2 regions of the Rahnella sp. Larv3_ips genome follow, and region 2 is predicted to be linked to the other one. Evidence: predicted binding sites of a transcription regulator. Region 2 holds the regulator's gene; the other holds the start of a gene.
The links. Region 2 encodes CRP, which controls carbon source genes, mostly activating them, when cyclic AMP is high. Its sites were predicted from a motif close to ATGTGANNNNNNTCACAT; they were not measured.
Positions count from the first base shown of each region.

Region 1 (5,822 bases), 580 kb from region 2:
GTTGATCGAGGTGCGGTAGTGGCTCAGCCCGCTGGCTTTCATCAGCGCCACGTCTTCTTTATAACGGTTGATGAAATCCGTGGCTTTCGCCGGGCCGTAGCCGTTGTGCCAGACGTGACGGCTGTTTTTGTACCAGAGATCCAGATACGAATCCTGCCCGTCTTTCTTGCCGCTCCAGCCCTCGGTCTGCCACGCGGAAGCCGCGGCGCCGAGGATAAATCCTTCAGGAATGGCGATGGTAACCTTGCTCATAACAGTCCTCTTTGTCCGGATGAATTGACTCAGGCCGTCGCCGCCTGTTTTTGCTGCATCGCTTCAAGCTGTGCCTGTTCGGCGCGGCGGGAAGCCACTTTCACGAACGGCAGATAAATCAGCACCGACACCACAATGCAGCCGGCCTGCGTGATCACAGCCCCCATCGAACCGGCGGTAGAAAGCCAGGCGTTGATGATAGGCGGCGTGGTCCACGGCACCATGACAACCGCGCGTCCGGCAAAACCGAGGCTGGTGGCAAAATAACCGATGGTCCCGGTGATGAGCGGCGTGATGATGAACGGGATCGCCAGAATCGGGTTAAGCATGATAGGCATACCGAAAATCACCGGTTCATTGATGTTAAAGACGCTTGGCCCGAGTGACAGTTTGGAGATTTCGCGCATCTCTTTACGACGCGTGGCGAGCATGACGGCCAGCAACAAACCGATGGTGCAACCGGAACCCCCGATGCTCATGTACACATCCCAGAACGGCATGGTGATGATGTTCGGCACTTCATGACCCTGCTCGAAGGCCGTCATGTTGACCATGATCGCGCCCAGCAGCAGAGGTTCGCGGATAGGCTTGATCATCTGATTGCCGTGAATACCGATCACCCAGAACAGTTGCGCCACAAACATCAGCAGCAGAATGCCCGGCAGGCTTTGCATCACCGACTCCAGCGGACGCTGGATCACCTGATACACCGCATCGTACAAATACATGCCGGTGACCTGATGGAACACAAAACCGAAGGTGGCAATGATCACCACGGTAATAATGGCGGGGATTAATGCGGAGAATGACGCCGAGACATTCGGCGGCACGCTTTCCGGCATCTTAATTCGCAGGCCGTTGTAGCTTTCGAGCTTGGAATAAATTTCTACTGAGAGGATGGCAATAAACATGCCGAGGAACAGACTTTTCGTATCGGAGAATTGTTTGGCCAGCACATCTTTCACTTCCTGCATCTGACCATTGACCATCATATCGACTGTGGTCGGCGTCACGGCAATAAAACAAATGACCGCCAGCAGGCCGGGAAATAATGATCGCGAGCCGTTAATTCTTCCTAATTCAATACCGATCAGGAAGACGGCACCAATGGTCAGGAAACTCAGCGTAGCGTAGTTAATGCTGCTCATAATCGGTTTGAGCGTCGCCAGCCATGACAACATTTCAAAGTGAGCCAATCCGTTTTTCGGATCCATCACCATGTTAGAAATTAATACCGAGAATGCCCCTACAATAATAACGGGCATTAATGTGATAAAAGCAGCTTTGATAGCCATAATGTATCTGTAGCTATTAAAGGTATTGGCGAATCCCCCGAGAGAATCGATAAAACGGTCTTTAAATGACATGACACCACCTCTTTTAATTTTGTTTCACGCTTTGCAGGTGTTTGTTTCGCATTGACCTTTTATGCATCTGAAAGAAAAGGTGTCGCGCGAAGTAGAGCCAGATTCCGTTTCTGAGAGTGATCCTGTCGGCCACATGTCGGCGTTATTTCATCAATAATGCGAAATGTGGCATGCCAAAAAATAGCTGAATGAGAATTAATTTCTGTGACATTGTTCTCACATGTGAATATTGGAATTCCAATATGATGAATTCACCCTTTTCTGGTATACCAATTTGGAGTTTTCGATGGAATTCGATCTGGAACAAACGGTGATGGAGTTATTGATCAACGCCGGAGAAGCACGATCTAACGCGATGATGGCGATTCAGCACGCACGTAATAAAGAGTGGGAACAGGCTGATGCCATGCTGAAAGCCTCAGACGATGCGGCGCGTATCGCGCACAAAGTGCAGACGCAGCTGATTGGTCTGGATGAAGGCGTGGGCAAAATTCCGGTGAACCTGATCATGGTGCATTCGCAGGATCACCTGATGACCGCCATGCTGTGCCGTGAACTGGCCGAAGAGATCGTGTTACTGCGAAAAGAGATGTTTGATAAGTAATGAGTTTATCACTCAGGAATTCCCCTGAATCCTTTTAGTGGCATCAGGGCGGCAACGCAATGAAACCCCGGTCACATACACAAGAATGTGACCGGGGTTCACGAAAGGAAGCCAACGCAGAGTCAGCGCGAGGGATGACGGGGATTACAGTTCTAAGGCGATCAGCTCTTCTACCGTCTGACGACGACGAATCAACCGCGGTACACCATGCTCAAACAACACTTCCGGCAGCAGCGGGCGGGTGTTGTAGTTGGATGACATGGATGCGCCGTACGCCCCGGTGTCGTGGAACACCAGATAATCACCGATTTGCACCGGCGGCAGCGGGAAGGTTTCGACTCCGCCGCCTGCCTGCTGGGTGAACACGTCGCCGGATTCACACAACGGCCCGGCGATCACAGCATCAGTCAGCGGCTGTCCGCTCACATCGCGACCATCTGCCGGTAACAGCGAAATATGGTGATAGCTGCCGTACATCGCCGGGCGCATCAGATCGTTAAAGCCTGCGTCGCACAGCACAAAGTGACGGCTGCCCATGTCTTTCACTGCGCGGATTTGCGCCACCAGCACGCCGGATTCCGCCACCAGGAAACGCCCCGGCTCGATTTCCAGTTTAACGTCATGCCCCAGATGCGCGGCGATTTGCTCACGTGCACGGTTCCACAGGCCATAGTAGTGGCCGGTATCAATGGATTCTTCTTCAAAATGATACGGGATCGACAGACCGCCACCGGCTGAAATCGCTTCAATATCTTGTCCGGTTTCAATCACCTGACTGACCATCGCATCGCACACCTGTTCCAGATGACCGTAATCCACACCGGAACCGATATGCATATGAATACCCACCAGTTTCAGGCCGTACCGGCTGATTTCTGCCATTGCCTGTGGCAAATCGGCATACCAGATCCCGTGTTTGCTGTTTTCGCCGCCGGTATTGGTTTTCTGGCTGTGGCCGTGACCGAAGCCCGGATTCACGCGCAGCCACACCGGATGCCCGGCTTTGTGCTGACCAATCTGGCTGAGCATGTCGATGGAACCGGCGTTCACCGGAATATCCAGCGCCGTCACGCGTTCCAGCGTCGGCTGGTCCAGTACGTCGGCGGTAAAGACAATCTCACTGTCTTCACGGCCCGGAATAAAACCGGCCACCAGCGCACGTTCAATTTCACCCAGTGAAACGGAATCGACTTTCACGCCCTGCTCGCGCATCAGACGCAAAATATGGATATTGGAACAGGCTTTTTGTGCAAAACGGATGACGTCGAACTGACGCAACTGCGCGATGCGCGCTTTGATGATCTCAGCGTCATACGCCCACACAGGGCAGCCAAATTGTTGCGGCAGAGCCAGTAAATTCGCGGCATTAAGCGCGGTAGACAGGTCGTTCAGGGCGCGTGGCATAAGATTTTCCGTCAGGTGAATTCAGTCATATTTCCCTCAGTATGCCGCGTGACTGACCGGCGATAAAATATCTATTTCAGGCCAGTCTATTCATTTATGATATGGGCTGTTCCTTCGCTCACCGGATAAATCCATGCCTGCGATTTCCCTGCGCCATATCGAAATTTTTCATGCGGTCATGACCACCGGCAATCTGACCGAAGCCGCCGCGTTGCTCAATACCTCGCAGCCAACGGTCAGCCGCGAACTCGCGCGCTGCGAAAAGCTGCTGAATTTGCAATTGTTCGAACGGTTGCGCGGGCGTTTATACCCGACGGTGCAAGGGTTGCGGCTGTTTGAGGAAGTGCAGCGATCGTATTACGGGCTGGACAGGATCGTCAGCGCGGCGGAAGGCATCCGTCAGTTTGAGCAGGCGCAACTCTCTATCGCCTGCCTGCCGGTGTTCAGCCAGTCGCTGCTGCCTGCGGTGTGTAAGCCGTTTCTGGATCGCTACCCCGACGTGAGTTTCAACATCGTGCCGCAGGAATCGCCGCTGCTGGAAGAGTGGCTGTCGGCGCAGCGTCATGATTTAGGACTGACCGAAAACATCCAGACGCCCGCCGGAACCGAGCGCCAGACGCTGCTCACGCTGAACGAAGTGTGCGTACTGCCGGCCGGGCATCCGCTGGCGGAAAAATCACGTCTGACACCCCAGGATTTCAGCGGCCTGAATTTTATCAGCCTGTCGGCCACCGACAGTTACCGCCATCTGCTCGACACTTTATTTACGGAACAGCAGGTTTCGCGGCGGCTGGTGATGGAAACTCACAGCGCCGCGTCAGTGTGCAGCATGGTGCGTGAAGGCGCGGGCGTTTCCATCGTTAACCCGCTGACTGCGCTGGACTATTCTGCTAAAAACAGCGAAAACGGCGTGGTATTACGGGAATTCAGCATCGCCGTGCCGTTCACCGTCAGCCTGATCCGCCCGCTGCACCGCCCCGCTTCCGCGCTGGTCACCACGTTTATTGAACACTGCCATCAGCAGGCACAACGTTTTGCCGGACGCCTTGAGGCCGCGCTGATGCGCTGACTTGTAAATGATAATCATTATCCATAACATGCGGGCAGCATCCCGCTATGGAAAATGAGGATCACCATGAACAAGTTTTTACTTCTGGCCATTCTGGCTCTGACCGCCTGCTCCACCGGCCCGCGCAATACCGCCAAACCGCTGACGGCGCCGGGCGGCACCATCACTGATTTGCACACCGGCGCAACCCTTTCTCCGTCTGAGTTGCTCAGCAAACTGGCTGCCCAACCCCGCGTTATCGTCGGTGAAAAGCACGACAACCCCTCACATCATCAGATTGAAAACTGGCTGGTACAGAGCCTGCCGGCAGTGCGTCCGCAAGGCAGCGTGCTGATGGAAATGCTGACGCCGGATCAGCAGCCGAAAGTGGATCAGGTGAAAGCCTGGTTGCAAACCGGGCCGGACGCCCGCCCTGCGCATGTCGCAGAACTGATTAACTGGCAAAAAAGCTGGGACTGGTCGATGTACGGCGATGTGGTGATGAGCGCCATGAAAGCGCCGTATCCGCTGCTTTCTGCCAATCTGGATCGCAGTGAAATCATGGCGTTCTATGAAAATCCGCAGTTCCCGGCCGGTACCCGTTCGGCGGATCCTGCGGTACGAAACGCCATCAGCGACACCATCCGTACCTCTCATCAGCAAAATATCGGCGCAGAACAGCTGCACGCCATGCTGGCGATCCAGCAGCAGCGCGACCGTCGCATGGCCGAGCGTCTTCTGACCGCGCCCGCCCCGGCTTTGCTGATCGCTGGCGGTTATCACGCAGGCAAAAGTATCGGCGTGCCGGTGCATGTGAAAGATCTCGATGCGACGGCGTCCGTCACTGTACTTCTTCTGGCGGAAACGGGCGTGACGGTCGATAAATCTCAGGCCGATTTCGTGTGGATAACCCCGGCAGCAGCCGCTAAACCCGCCGCGAAATGACCCTTAAGTTATTGTGCTCACTGAATTAAAAATGTGGAGACTGTGAAAGTTTCTTGTAAAGAGCCATTACAAATGATTACTATTATCAAATAATATTGAATCTCATTATCATTTTAATGGACTAAATGACCACTCACTTTCTTACCGGTACACCGGTCGCTGCGGCGTTTGTTTTGCGCCCTCAGCGCCGCATTATCGGGCT
Region 1 is NZ_MJIB01000021.1:80,575-86,396, forward strand. Features, by position in the region: partial or broken gene ED901_RS19910 (glycoside hydrolase family 1 protein) at 1-252, opposite strand, end outside; gene ED901_RS19915 (PTS sugar transporter subunit IIC) at 282-1,619, opposite strand; gene ED901_RS19920 (PTS lactose/cellobiose transporter subunit IIA) at 1,906-2,223, shown strand; gene lysA (diaminopimelate decarboxylase) at 2,368-3,627, opposite strand; gene ED901_RS19930 (LysR family transcriptional regulator) at 3,761-4,696, shown strand; gene ED901_RS19935 (ChaN family lipoprotein) at 4,763-5,620, shown strand; gene ED901_RS19940 (TonB family protein) at 5,746-5,822, shown strand, end outside.
Region 1: a site for CRP is predicted at 1,822-1,839, ahead of ED901_RS19915 (PTS sugar transporter subunit IIC). Genes of this name have one in related genera too.

Region 2 (5,822 bases):
TCGACAACTACGACTCCTTCACTTACAACCTTTATCAGTATTTTTGCGAGCTGGGCGCAGAGGTGAAAGTGATGCGTAACGATCAGCTGACCCTCGCCGACATTGAGCAACTCTCGCCGTCGCATCTGGTGATTTCCCCCGGCCCCTGCACGCCCGATCAGGCCGGGATTTCCCTGAAAGCCATTACGCATTTCTCGACGCGCATACCGGTGCTTGGCGTATGCCTTGGGCATCAGGCGATGGCACAGGCATTCGGTGCGAACATCGTGCGCGCCCGTCAGGCGATTCACGGCAAAACGTCGCCCATCCGCCACACCGGCAACAGCGTGTTTAGCGGGCTGAATAACCCGCTGACCGTCACGCGTTATCACTCTCTGGTGATTGCGCCCGATACGCTGCCAGACTGTTTTGACGTCACCGCGTGGACAGAACGTGAAGGCGCCCGCGACGAAATCATGGGCATCATGCACAAAAACCTTCCGCTGCATGGCGTTCAGTTCCATCCGGAAAGCATTCTGAGCGAACAGGGGCACCAGCTTCTGAATAATTTCCTTAAAATCTAATCAGTTAATTCTGCCGAAAAAATTACTTACCCATCAGGTGCGATTACCGTTTGCCTGTTTGTGATTTTTTATGCATATTTTGTGATTATATTTTCATGTTAACGGCAGTGAGGGAAAGGGTTATGGCAGAAAAATCAGCGGTAGACCGGAGCACGTTCGACAAAGTGATTTTGCCGATTTATTCACCTGCTAAATTTATTCCGGTGAAAGGTAAAGGCAGCCGCGTGTGGGATCAGCAGGGCAAAGAGTATGTTGATTTCGCCGGGGGGATTGCCGTGACGGCGCTCGGGCATTGCCATCCTGCATTGGTGAAAGCATTACACGAGCAGGGCGAAACGCTGTGGCACGTGAGCAATGTGTTCACCAACGAACCCGCGTTGCGACTGGCTCAGAAGCTGATCGACGCCACCTTTGCTGACCGCGTATTTTTCGCTAACTCCGGTGCGGAAGCCAACGAAGCGGCCTTTAAACTGGCGCGCTACTACGCCTCGCACCGTCACAGCCCGTACAAAAGTAAGATCATCGCTTTCCATAACGCTTTCCATGGCCGCACGCTGTTCACCGTGTCTGTGGGCGGTCAGCCAAAATACTCCGACGGCTTTGGCCCGAAACCGGCTGATATCGTCCACGTGCCGTTTAACGATCTGGACGCGGTCAAAGCGGTCATCGACGATCACACCTGCGCCATTGTGGTTGAGCCGGTGCAAGGCGAGGGCGGAGTGACGCCTGCCACCCAGGAATTCCTGCAAGGTCTGCGCGAGTTGTGCGACAAACATCAGGCGCTGCTGGTGCTGGACGAAGTACAAAGCGGCATGGGCCGCAGCGGCAAACTCTTCAGCTACATGCATTACGGTGTGACGCCGGACATTCTGACCACCGCCAAAGCGCTGGGCGGCGGCTTCCCGGTTTCAGCGATGCTGGCAACCGAAGACGTGGCCTCCGTGATGGAGCCGGGCAAACACGGCACCACTTACGGCGGTAACCCGCTGGCCTGTGCCGTGGCTGAAGCGGCACTCGATATCATCAACACCCCGGAAGTGCTGGCGGGTATCGACGAGCGTCGCGAGAAATTCATCAGCGCGCTGGAGGCAATCAACCAGAAATACCACATCTTCAAAGAATTCCGTGGTCAGGGATTACTGATTGGAGCGGAGCTGTCGGATGCCTTCAAAAACCGCGCGGGCGAGTTCCACGCCGCCGCCGCCGAATTCGGCCTCATGATGCTGGTCGCCGGACCGAATGTAATGCGGTTTGCGCCATCGCTGGTTATCGACTTCGCGGATATTGAAGAAGGGATGCAGCGGTTTGAGAAAGCGGTGGGGAAAGTTTGCGGTGGGTGAGCCCTGCTACATCGCTGGTTAACACCGAAATGTACTCAGTCGGTTTTAACCAGCGGCGAGTGGGCGCCTTCGCACCCGAGAAACCGAAATAGCGCCGGTCAGTTTTAAAAGACAGGCTGGCTGCAAGCCAGTAAAAACGGGAGTTTGAAAGGGCATTCCCCTTCACGCCTTGCGCGTCAGCCAGATCCCATGATGCGGCCTCTGCTTCCACGCCAGTGACGAAATCGTATGCATCACGCTGAGATGGGAAATTACGCGTCGCAGGTGGCGTTCCATCTCGGTCAGCGGCATATCCGGGTGCAGTTCAGGCGCATTGAACAGATTGTTCTCGCTGCCCGGCCCGTCGTAGAGCAAGCGTTGCTGACAGCTTTGCAGCGCGATTTCGCAGGTCTGTAAATACTCCGTCGCCAGTTTTTCCGGCAGCATGTAATGCTCGCGGGCGAGAATGGTCATCGCGTTAATATGCTCGACCACAAACTGGCTGTGCGTTACCCACAAACGCATATCCGTCAAATAATGCGAGTTAAACCCCGGTTCCTGCATCGCCTGATTCAGCGAGGTAAACAGCTTGTTGTGGGCCTGATTGACCTGCATTCGGGCGTACGCCAGTTTGGCGGTATCCGGATTATCCTGCAGTAACAACCGGATCGCTTCCTGATCGGCTTCCAGCGCCTGATGGGCATTTTGTCGCAGCAATCCGCTCTGCCATTGAGGCCACAGCCAGATCGTACCGCCGAAGGCGAGGGCGCAGCCGATCAGGGTATCGATAAGCCGGGGCACCAGAAAATGCACGCCATTCATCGCCAGAAGCTGGAGCGTATACACCGCCGTCACCGTCATACCGACCATCGCCAGCCCGTAGTTTTTCCGCAACACCGTGTACGATATCAGCGTAATCACCAGCATACACAGCAGCGTGACGCCCTCAGGCAGCTCCAGTTTCAGCAGGGCAGCGGCGATCAGCAATCCCGCCAGCGTGCCGAGCGCACGGTGCTGAATGCGCACGCGGGTGGCGTTATAACCGTTCTGACTGACCAGCATGATGGTCAGCAAAATCCAGTAAGGTTTCGGCAGATTGAAGAACAACCCGAGGCTGCTGCCTAACGCCAGAATAATGCCGAGACGTGCGGCATTGCGCAGGGCAATGGATTTAAAGGACAAATAGCTTTTCAGTGCCGGCCAGAAAGGCAGGCGCGGCTGAGTATTCATCAGATCGCGCCGGTACAGTGGCCTCTGGGTACGCAGCAGACGTGCGATGCGGCTGAAATGGTAATAACAGAACTGGCCGACCGGATTATCCGGATTGCGTGCGGCAATTTTCTCCAGCGCCGCCAGTTCGTTCGCCATGGTAAAACGCCCGGAAAGACGGTGGTAAAGAATATCGTCAGCAATCACCCGCAGACGGGCTGAAATCACCTGAGCATTACGGCGGATCACCGCTTCCGCATGGCTCTCTTCCACCAGCTTTTGCACTTCTTCCGGCTGATGCAGGCTGACGGTAATGTGCTCCTGCAAATCCAGCGCCACCTGAAAACGCTGAAACAGCCGCTTGTAGTGATGATGATGTCCGTGCTGCGGCAGCATGTGCAGCTGCTGATAAAGCAGGGCGATAAGATCGATGACCTGTTGCTGGCGCTTGAGCAGCGGCGGCAACGCGGTTTCAGGGTCGGTATGCTGCGTCAGCAGGCTGTATTTGGCTTCGAAATAATCCGCCAGTTGCAAATACAGCTGACTGAGGGTTTCGCGCATCGGTTGTTCTTTTGATATGCGAAACCACGCCCAGTTAAACAGGCCGTACCAGGCGGTGCCTGCGGCAAACAGCGCGGGTGCCTGCCACATCGGCCTGACGCCCACCATGCTGAGGGTAAAGATGGTCGCTACCAATGCACCGGGCAACAGACGCGCATGGAGCGGGCTGATTTCGCCGGTGACGCCAAGTAATAATGCCAGCGACAGCATGATCAGCGGCAGCGGGAGGTGCCACCCGGTCAGCATCACTTGCAGCAGAATGCTGCCCAGCGCAAACAGAGCACCACCAATAATGAGACGTTTAAAAAAGCGTTTGTGGGGAGTATCAAGACCGGCGACGTTACAGCAGGCAGGGCAGAGGGAAAACAACAGGCCCATTTGCAGATTCCCAAACAGCCAGCAGATGCCGACCGGCAGACATAACACCAGCGTCTGACGCAGTGCATAGTTCACTTCGGGATGATAAAACAGCCTTCGCCATAGCGTCATGGATGAAGCTTAGCCCATAAAAAAGGCGCGACAGTAAGCTGTCGCGCCTTTTTTTGAGGGATTAACGTGTGCCGTAAACGACAATCGTTTTACCGTGTGCGGAGATCAGGCTCTGATCTTCCAGCATCTTGAGAATGCGGCCGACGGTTTCACGGGAGCAACCGACGATCTGACCGATTTCCTGGCGGGTAATTTTAATCTGCATCCCGTCCGGGTGGGTCATGGCATCTGGCTGTTTGGCCAGATTCAATAAGGTCTGAGCGATACGGCCCGTTACGTCGAGGAAAGCAAGGTTACCGACTTTCTCTGACGTCATTTGCAGACGGTTTGCCATCTGCGCGGAGAGGCGCATCAAAATGTCCGGGTTAACCTGAATCAGCTGGCGGAATTTTTTATAAGAAATTTCAGCCACTTCGCAGGCAGTTTTAGCACGTACCCAGGCACTGCGTTCCTGACCTTCTTCGAAGAGTCCCAGCTCGCCGATGAAGTCACCTTGGTTAAGGTAGGAAAGTATCATCTCTTTGCCTTCTTCATCTTTAATCAGGACGGCAACCGACCCTTTCACGATGTAGTACAGCGTTTCGGCTTTTTCACCCTGGTGAATCAGCGTACTTTTAGAAGGATACTTATGTATATGACAGTGAGACAGGAACCATTCAAGTGTCGGGTCTGTTTGTGGCTTGCCGAGAACCATTTGCTATTATCCTCTGTTATTATCGCTGCCCAAAATCACAGGGCTCAGAGTTCCCTGTACGGCGTCTGAATATTAATGCGCCCTATCAGCATGTAACTCACCAGAAATGCTGCAAGCGGATGTCGGAGTGAAACAGCCTGTTAATTGCTGTTATCACCTTGGGTTCTGTTCTTAAACCGCGAAAACCGTCACCGCAATTTACTGGAAAGTATGTTTCGGCTTTGTTTGTAACACAGGTTTGCAATGCTGTCTTGTGTTGTCTCGCTTCAGCATGATGGCGATCGGGTTACGTTGCCAGTTTTTAGGTGAAAGGGTACTCTGGGGTGAAAATTTGATGAATAAGAACGCCAGGAGATAAGCAAATGCACGCACGCGTAAAATGGGTGGAAGGTCTGACGTTTTTAGGTGAATCCGCGTCGGGTCATCAGGTTTTAATGGACGGGAATGCCGGTGATAAAGCACCGAGCCCGATGGAAATGTTGCTGATGTCCGCGGGTGGCTGTAGCGCGATCGACGTGGTGTCGATTTTGCAAAAAGGCCGCAGCGATGTCCGTGACTGTGAAGTGAAACTGACGTCAGAACGTCGCGAAGAAGCACCGCGTTTGTTCACACACATCAATCTGCACTTCATCGTCACCGGTAAAGACCTGACCGACAAGGTTGTGGAGCGCGCCGTCAGCCTGTCAGCTGAGAAATATTGTTCCGTTTCTCTGATGCTGGGCAAAGCCGCCTCGATCACCCACAGTTTTGAAGTGGTTAACGTCGAATAAGTCACGACCAGTCATACGTCTGGCACTGATGACGCAGTAAATCCAAAAATCGCCGCGCGGCAAAAATCCAGCCTGCCTTCGCGCTGTAGCGCGGCGAAATCCTCTGGACTGGCCAGAATTGATGGTAACGCCATTAAAACCCCGCCAATGATAAAAGACTTAAAAACCCTCGATCGGCGTTATCTGGTGGCGAAAGCCACGTTAACAAGTAGGTGTA
Region 2 is NZ_MJIB01000021.1:664,551-670,372, forward strand. Features, by position in the region: gene ED901_RS22535 (aminodeoxychorismate synthase component II) at 1-563, shown strand, start outside; gene ED901_RS22540 (aspartate aminotransferase family protein) at 686-1,903, shown strand; gene ED901_RS22545 (YccS/YhfK family putative transporter) at 2,066-4,141, opposite strand; gene crp (cAMP-activated global transcriptional regulator CRP) at 4,203-4,835, opposite strand; gene ED901_RS22555 (OsmC family protein) at 5,198-5,605, shown strand.